2 regions of the Arenimonas sp. MALMAid1274 genome follow, and region 2 is predicted to be linked to the other one. Evidence: predicted binding sites of a transcription regulator. Region 2 holds the regulator's gene; the other holds the start of a gene.
The links. The regulator sigma-54, encoded in region 2, starts transcription at its own class of promoters, with help from an activator protein. The targets are predictions, from matches to a motif close to TGGCACGNGCNTTGC.

Region 1: the regulator sigma-54 is predicted to act here: its motif matches at 2,254-2,268, upstream of glnA (type I glutamate--ammonia ligase).

Annotation. Positions count from the first base shown of each region.
Region 1 covers NZ_JBMIRR010000026.1:321,552-325,932, reverse strand. Annotated here, with positions in the region: gene ACOQFR_RS07850 (tetratricopeptide repeat protein) at 1-1,161, shown strand, start outside; gene ACOQFR_RS07845 (undecaprenyl-diphosphate phosphatase) at 1,201-1,995, opposite strand; gene glnA (type I glutamate--ammonia ligase) at 2,306-3,715, shown strand; gene ACOQFR_RS07835 (hypothetical protein) at 3,828-4,381, shown strand, end outside.
Region 2 covers NZ_JBMIRR010000022.1:110,570-114,950, forward strand. Annotated here, with positions in the region: gene hprK (HPr(Ser) kinase/phosphatase) at 1-697, opposite strand, end outside; gene ACOQFR_RS02885 (PTS sugar transporter subunit IIA) at 699-1,172, opposite strand; gene hpf (ribosome hibernation-promoting factor, HPF/YfiA family) at 1,187-1,513, opposite strand; gene ACOQFR_RS02895 (RNA polymerase factor sigma-54) at 1,645-3,099, opposite strand; gene lptB (LPS export ABC transporter ATP-binding protein) at 3,133-3,852, opposite strand; gene lptA (lipopolysaccharide transport periplasmic protein LptA) at 3,852-4,346, opposite strand; gene lptC (LPS export ABC transporter periplasmic protein LptC) at 4,330-4,381, opposite strand, start outside.

The DNA of each region.
Region 1 (4,381 bases), on a different contig from region 2:
GACGAGGCGCGCGCCATCATCGAACGCGCACTCGAGCTTTCGCCCGGCAACGACCTGCTGTGGATGGTGCGGCTGAACCTGGTCGGCCAGCTGCAGGAAGACGCCAAGGAGCTGCTGGACCGCTGGCTCGACCGCAATCCCGACAGCGTCGGCGCGCTCGAGCTGCTGACCGACTACCACCGCACCCGCGGCGACACCGCGCTGGCCGAGTTCTATGCCGAGCGCGGCCTGGCCCTGGATCCCGGCCTGCAGATCAGCACCGTGGTGATGATCCAGGCCGAGCTGGCCAAGGACCCGGCGTTGGCGCTGGAACGGGTGGACCGCCACCTGATGGGACTTACCGACCCCGAGCGCCGCCGTGCGATGCAGGGCTGGGCCGGCGTGGCGCTGGACGCGCTGGGCCGCCATGCCGAAGCCGCCGCCCGCTGGCGCGAGATGCTGCAGGACGTGATCACCGGCGCGCTGCCGCCGCCGACCCCGCAGGGCGCCGAGCGCGCCCCGGCCGGCGAAATCCCCGGCACCCTGCTGTGGTCGCCGGTCGGCGTGCGCGCGGAATTCGTGCTGCGCACCGCCAAGGAAGCCCTTGGCCCGCGCCTGCGCCTGGACCGCATCGGCGCGCAGAACAGCGGCGACGGTTTCGGCCTGCTGCGCTACGCGCCCGGCCACCCGGAAGCCGGCACCGCCGAGCGCTGGACCCAGGCCCTGGTGGCCAATGGCCTGGACCCGGCCAACACGGTCGACTGGCTGCCGCACCTGGACGGCTACACCCTGGCCGCGCTCGGCGGTGCCCAGGTGCTGGCCCTGGTCACCGACCCACGCGACGCCTTCCTTAACTGGATCATCCACGGCAGCCTGCAGAACTACCTGGTCTCGCCGGTGCTCACCGATGCGGCCGACTGGCTGGCCCACGGCTTTGAGGCCCTGGCCGACCATCGCGATGCCCATCCCGATCGCGTGGCCTTGGCCCGACTGGACCTGGAGCCGGCCGAGGCGGCCACCGTGATCGAGAACACGCTGGGCCTGCCCGAGCCGCTGCCCGCGGTGTTCGGCACCGGCATGCGCTTCCCGACCGGGCACTGGCGCCAGTACGCGGATGCGTTCGGCGCCGAGTTCGCGCGGCTGGCGCCGGTGGCGGTGCGGCTGGGCTATCCGCTCAGCTGACCGCGAACATGCGGGGTCGGCCGCAAGGGCCGCCCCGCCTCAGCTGCCGGCCGGCAGGCCCAGCAGCAGCGCCGCGCCCAGGCCGATGCGGTACCAGGCGAAGGGCGTGAAGCGGTGCCGCGAGATGTAGCCCAGCAGCCAGCGCACGGTGGCGAAGCCCGTCACCGTGGCCGCCGCGAAGGCGATGCCCAGGCTGGCCCAGTCTTCCTCGCCGGCGCGGCCCTCGCTGAGGGTTTCCATCATCGCGTAGCCAGTGGCCGCGAACATGGTCGGGATGCCGACCAGGAAAACGAATTCGGCCGCGGCCGGCTTGCGGTTCATGCCCAGCAGCAGGGCCATGAAGATGGCCGCCGCCGACCGTGAAGTGCCCGGGAACACGCCGGCCAGCACCTGCGCCAGACCCACGGCGACCACGACGGTCCAGGTCAGGTTGTCCGAAGGTGGGCGCCGGTCGGCGATGCGTTCGGCCACCAGCATCCACACGCCGCCGATCACCAGGGCCCAGGCCACCGGCGTCACGGTCTCGGGCAGCTCCCAGCCCAGCAGCCGCACCGGCAGGCCCACCACAGCCGTGACCAGGAAGGCCGCCGCGATCTTCATCGCATACAGCCGGTGCGCCGGATCGGCCAGCCCCGTCGTCAGCTGCCACAGCCGCTGCCGGTAGACCAGGGTGATGGCCAGGATGGCGCCGGCCTGGATGGCGATGTTGAACAGATCCGAGCGCGCGCCGAGCCAGTGCTGCGCGATCAGCAGGTGGCCGGTGCTGGAGATGGGCAGGAATTCGGTGACGCCCTCGATGAGGCCGAGCAGGAGGGCGGAGAGCAGGTCGTTCAAGGGCGGGCCGGTGGAGGTTGGGTGGTGGGGATGATACGGGGTGGGGGGGAGGAACCAGGAACATGGGAACTAGGAACTAGTAACTAGTGGGAGCGGGGTCTTGGCCCTTCACTAGTTCCTATTTCCTCTTCACTCGTTGCCGAGACAAATCCCTAAAGCAGCGCAAATCACGCCACAGAATGCACCACAACAGTGCAGCGCTTCTCCCGGCTTAGGGGAAAAGATCGTTTAATCAACCGCTTACCCTCGCCAGCCCACTGGCACGCCCCTTGCAACCCTCAGGCATCCCTTCTCTCCCGGAGCTGCCCGCATGTCCATCGCCAACATCGAAAAACTCATCAAGGACCACGACGTCGAGTTCGTGGACCTGCGCTTCGCCGACGTGCGCGGCGTGCAGCACCACGTCACCTTCCCGGTGTCGATCATCGAGCCCTCGCTGTTCGAGGACGGCAAGATGTTCGACGGCTCGTCCATCTCGGGCTGGAAGGGCATCAACGAGTCCGACATGGTGCTGCTGCCGGACCCGGACACCGCCGTGCTCGACCCGTTCACCGCCGACCCGACCCTGATCCTGACCTGCGACGTGCTCGACCCGGCCACCATGCAGGGCTACTCGCGCTGCCCGCGCGGCGTCGCCAAGCGCGCCGAGGCCTACCTCAAGGCCAGCGGCATCGCCGACCAGGCCTACTTCGGTCCCGAGCCCGAGTTCTTCATCTTCGACTCGGTGCGCTTCGCCAACGACATGGGCCACACCTTCTTCGAGGTCGACTCCGAGGAAGCGCACTGGAACAGCAAGAAGAAGTACGAGGGCGGCAACAGCGGCTACCGTCCGGGCCTGAAGGGCGGCTACTTCCCGGTCGCGCCCACCGACACCCTGCACGACATCCGCGCCGAGATGTGCAAGCTGCTCGTGGCCGCCGGCCAGGAAGTGGAAGTGCACCACCATGAAGTGGCCAACGCCGGCCAGTGCGAGATCGGCACCAAGTTCAACTCGCTGGTGAAGAAGGCCGACGAGCTGATGATGATGAAGTACATCATCAAGAACGTCGCCTTCCGCAACGGCAAGACCGCCACCTTCATGCCCAAGCCGCTGGTGGGCGACAACGGCAGCGGCATGCACGTGCACCAGAGCCTGGCCAAGGGCGGCACCAACCTGTTCACCGGCGACGGCTACGGCGGCCTGAGCCAGATGGCGCTGTGGTACATCGGCGGCATCTTCAAGCACGCGCGCGCCATCAACGCCTTCGCCAACTCCACCACCAACTCCTACAAGCGCCTGGTGCCGGGCTTCGAGGCGCCGGTGATGCTGGCCTACTCGGCGCGCAACCGCTCGGCGTCCTGCCGCATCCCGTACGTGTCCAACCCGAAGGCGCGCCGCATCGAGATCCGCTTCCCGGATCCGATGAACTCCGGCTACCTCACCTTCACCGCGCTGATGATGGCCGGCCTGGACGGCATCAAGAACAAGATCGACCCGGGCGCGCCCAGCGACAAGGACCTGTACGACCTGCCGCCGGAAGAAGAGAAGAACATCCCGACCGTCTGCCACTCGCTCGACCAGGCGCTCGAGGCGCTGGACAAGGACCGCGAGTTCCTCAAGGCCGGCGGCGTGATGAGCGACGACTTCATCGACGGCTACATCGCGCTGAAGATGCAGGAAGTGACCAAGTTCCGCGCGGCCACGCACCCGCTGGAATACCAGATGTACTACGGCATCTGACCCTCCCCCAGAGACACGTGGGATGCCGACGGCCCGGGGAAACCCGGGCCGTTTTTATTGTCGGCGCGGATTGGCGTCGGTAGCATCCAGGCTCGAGTCGACAGGGAACGGCATGGGAAAGCGACTGAAGTGGATCGTGCTGGTGCCTCTGGCCCTGTTCGCGGCCGCGCTGCTAACGGTGCACGTCCTGCGTTGGCTGGCGGTGGATGACGCGGACCGCGAAGCATTGGCGACGATGCAGGTGGACGAGCGTCCTTCGCAAGGTCGCAGTGGATTCGCGGCCCTTGCACTCGCGGACCGGGACATTCCCCTGGAACAGCGCGAGCGGGTGGTGGGCGAAGACGTGCGGGCGTTCGAGGCCTGGCTGGCGGACCCGAAAGCGGCGCACGCAGAGGGCCTTCGCGAGGTCATGTTTGATCCGCAGCAAGACAACTTCGCGAGCTGGGAAGACACCGAACAGCACCTCCAGGTCGCAGGTCATTTCCCTTACCGCGAAACGCCGCCCATGGTGGAGGGGACGTGCAGTCTGCGGGAGTTTGGTTGCCTCCAGATGGTCCGGACGTCGCCACGCGTGGCCGAGGTCTGGTTGCGGCAGCACGCCGACGCGTTGGCAAGGGCGGACGTCGCGCTGGCCGCTGACCATTTGCGCAACCCCTATCCCCCGTC
Region 2 (4,381 bases):
GGCGCAGGTACTTGTTCTTCTTCACCGCGGTGTCGCCGAACATCTGGCGGATGTTCATCACGCCCAGACCGCGCACTTCCAGCAGGTCCTGCAGCAGGTCGGGGCAGGTGCCGTCGAGCACGTCGGGCGCGATCTGGGTGAACTCCGGCGCATCGTCGGCCACCAGGCGATGGCCGCGGCTGATGAGTTCCAGCGCCAGTTCGCTCTTGCCCAGGCCCGAGTCGCCGGTGACCAGCACGCCGATTGAATAGATCTCCATGAACACGCCGTGCAGCGTGATGCGCGGCGCCAGCGAGCGCGCCACGTGGTACTGCAGCAGGTTGAGCAGCTCGTAGCCGCGGCGCGGCGACACCCACAGGGGCGTGTCGGATTCTTCGGCGGCGTCGCGCAGGTCGGTGGGGCAGGTCTGGTCCTGGGTGATGACCATGGCCAGTGGGCGCGCGTCCATGATCTTCTGCAGCACTTCCCAGCGCTGGCGCGCGTCCAGGCCGTCGAGCCAGGCCAGCTCGGCCGAGCCGACGATCTGCACCTTGTTGGGATGGATGACGTTGAGGTAACCGGCCAGCGAGGGCCGCCGGGAGAGGTGTTCGCCGCGTTCGATCACGCGCTCGCCGCCCTTCTGTCCGGCCAGCCAGCGCAGCTGCAGCCGCTCGCCGAGTTCCTGGAACAGCTCGCGGGCGCGCAGGCGGTCGATCATGTCAGGCCGCCGCCGGATGCCGCGACTGCCACTCCGACAGCAGCGCATACAGCGCCGCCGAGTCCGGGGCCTGTCGCAGCCTTGTGCGGAAATCTTCCTCGCCGAACATCTCGGCCAGGTTGGCCAGCAGCATCAGGTGCTGCTGGGCGTAGGTCTCGGGCACCACCAGCGCAAACACCAGGTCCACCGGCCGTGCGTCGGGCGCATTGAAGTCCACCGGCTCGGACAGCCGAAGGAAGGCGCCGGTGGCCGACACCAGCCGCGGGCTGCGGCCGTGCGGGATGGCCACGCCGTGGCCCAGGCCGGTACTGCCCAGGCGCTCGCGGCTGCAGAGGCTGTCGTAGATGCCACGTTCGCCCTCGCCGTCGGCACCCTCGGCCAGGGCGCCGGCCAGCTGCTCGAGCAGGCGCTTCTTGCCGCTGGTGACGACGTTGGCCCGGACGCGGGCCGGCGAGAGCAGGTCTAGCAGGTGCATGGGGCGTGCCGTTATCAGCCGAAGCTGTCGGAGCGGGCGGCCGATTCGCCGCGGTGGTGGTCGGTCATCTTTTCCTTCTGCTTCACCAGCAGGCGGTCGAGCTTGTCCGAGAGCAGGTCGATGGCGGCGTACATGTCGGGCGCGACGGCGTCGGCGAACAGGGTGCGGCCCGGCGTGGACAGGGTGGCCTCGGCCTTCTGGTCGAGCTTGTCCACGGAAAGGATGACGCGCGCGTCGAGGTGGTGGTCGTAGTGGCGGGCAACGCGGGCGAACTTGTCCTGCACATAGTCGCGCAGGGCCGGGGTGACGTCGATCTGGTGGCCGCTGATGTCGATCCGCATGATCACGATCCTCCTGTTTGGGTCACGCACAGCAAAACACGGTCAAGGGCAACGTGCCGTGACCGCATCGTAAAGAAGGGGTTGAAATGCGCCGAAGGGGCGCGACCGGGCACCGGGCATGGAAGAAGGCCTCAAGCCAGCCGCTGCCGTTCGTTGGACGCGGAGATGTTCATCGCTTCCCGGTATTTTGCCACGGTTCGGCGGGCCACGGGGATGCCCTCGCCCTTGAGGATCTCGGCCAGGCGCTGGTCCGAGAGCGGTGCGCGGGGGTTCTCGGCGTCGATCAGCTTGCGCAGCATGGCCTGGATGGCCGTGGCCGAGGCCGAGCCGCCGTGGTCGGTGGCGATGCCCGAGCTGAAGAAGTGCTTGAACTCGAAGGTGCCGCGCGGGGTGCGCAGGTACTTTCGGGTGGTGGCGCGGGAAATCGTGGACTCGTGCAGGTCCAGCTCTTCGGCGACCTCGCGCAGGGTCAGCGGCCGCATGGCCTCGTGGCCGTGGTCCAGGAAGCCGCTCTGCTGGCGCACGATGGCCCGCGCCACCCGCACCAGGGTGTCGGCGCGGGTTTCCAGGCTCTTGATCAGCCAGCGGGCCTCCTGCAGCTGGCTGCGCAGGTAGCTGTCGTCCTCGCGGCTGGCCTTGCCGATCAGGCTTTCATAGTGGCGGTTGATGCCCAGGCGCGGCTGGCTGCCCGCGGCCAGCTGCACCTTCCAGACGCCGCCCTGGCGGTAAGCGATGGCGTCCGGAGCGATGTATTCGGCCTCGCCGGCGCTGACCTGGGCGCCGGGCTTGGGGTCGAGCGACTTGAGCAGGGCCACGGCCACGTCCATCTCGTCGGCCGGCTGGCCCAGGTGGGCGGCCAGGCGGGCCGGACCCTGCCTGGCCAGCAGGTCCAGGTGCTTGCGGCAGACCTCGCGCGCCAGGGCCAGCCCCGGGGTCTCGGGGCTGAGCAGGCTCAGCTGCACGCACAGGCATTCGGACAGGCTGCGGGCGCCGGCCCCGACCGGGTCGAAGTGCTGGACGATGCGCAGCACGGTCTCGATCTCGGCGGGCTCGGCCAGGATCTCCGGTGCCAGCGCGGCCTGGATGTCCTCGATCGGGCCGAGCAGGTAGCCGTCGTCGTTGATGGCCTCGATCACCGCCTGGCCGATGGCCAGGTCGCGCGGGCCCAAATGGCTGAGCTGCAGCTGCCACAGCAGGTGGTCATGCAGGTTGACGGGGGCGGCGGCGGTGAAGTCCTCGTGCTCGTCGTCGCCGCTGCCGCGGCGCTCCTGGCCGCCGGCGGTGGATTCGTACCACTCCGGGCCTTCGCCCGGGTCGTAGTCGTCGCTGTCGGGGCTGTCGGAGGCGGCTTCCGCGGGGGCGGCCTCGGGCGCCTTGTCGGCGTCGGACGGCGCGATGAAGCTGTCATCGCCCTCGGGACCGGGCTCGGCCTCGTCCTCGCGCTCGAGCAGGGGGTTGGCTTCCAGCGCCTCGTTGAGCTCGGTCTCCAGCTCCACCGACGACAGCTGCAGCAAGCGGATCGCCTGGCGCAGCTGGGGCGTCAGGGACAGTTGCTGGCCAAGCCGGGTCTGGAGGGTGGGCTTCATTTCGCTCTGCGGGGGGCGGCGGCGCCGGCGCGGCTACAGGCGGAAGGCTTCGCCGAGGTAGACACGCCGCACGTCGGGGTTGGCCAGGACGTCCTCGGGCGAACCCTGAGCAAGTACCGTGCCAGCGTTGAGGATATACGCCCGGTCGCAGATTCCCAAGGTCTCGCGCACGTTGTGGTCGGTGATCAGCACGCCGATGCCGCGCTGCTTGAGGTGGCGCACGATCTTCTGGATCTCGCCCACCGAAATGGGGTCGACGCCGGCAAAGGGCTCGTCGAGCAGCATGAAGCGGGGATTGGCCGCCAGCGCCCGGGCGATCTCGACCCGGCGGCGTTCGCCGCCCGACAGGCTCGCGCCCAGCTGGCCGGCGACGTGGCCGACCTGCAGCTCTTCCATCAGCCCGGACAGCTCGCGGGCGCGGCCGTTGGCGTCCAGGTCCGGGCGCAGCTCGAGCACGGCGGCGATGTTGTCGGCCACGGTGAGCTTGCGGAACACCGAGGCTTCCTGGGGCAGGTAGCCCAGGCCGCGGCGCGCGCGCTCGTGCATGGGCAGCGCGGTGATGTCCTTGCCGTCGAGCAGGATCTGGCCGGCATCGGCCGCCACCAGGCCCACGATCATGTAGAAGCAGGTGGTCTTGCCGGCGCCGTTGGGGCCCAGCAGGCCCACCACCTCGCCCGGCCGCAGGCTCAGCCCGAAGTCGCGGACCACATCGCGCGACTTGTAACGCTTGGCCAGCCCCGCCGCGGTGAGCATCAGTTCTTCGGGGTCGTCTTGGGCAGGATCCGCATCGAAACGCGCTTGCCGTCGCCGCCGCCGTCGAGGCGGCCGGTGTTGATGTCGTACTTCACCGTCTCGCCGCGCAGGTTGCCGCGCGGCTGCTCGACGACGACGTTGCCGGTGAGCACCATGATCTCGCTGGACATCGTGTAGACGATCTCGCGCGCGGTGGCGGTCATCGGTTCGCCGGTGTCCGACACCTGGGCCAGGCGCGCCGGGCCGCCGGTGAGCACGATGCGGTCGATCTCGCCGGCCTTGCGGTGGATGTCGGCCTTGTCGGCGTCCACCTCCAGGCTGCCCTGGCGGATGCGTACGTTGCCGGTGAGCGTGGACACGCTGTCGTCGCTCAGCAACGCGTCCATGTTGTCGGCATCGATGTCCATCGGCTGCTCGCGGTCGGAGGACTTGGCCGAAGCCAGCCCGGCGGCGAGGGCGCAGATCAGGAGGCTGAACTTAAGTGCGTGGCGCATGGCGGATTTTCGAATCCTTGAGTTGATAGCGCTTG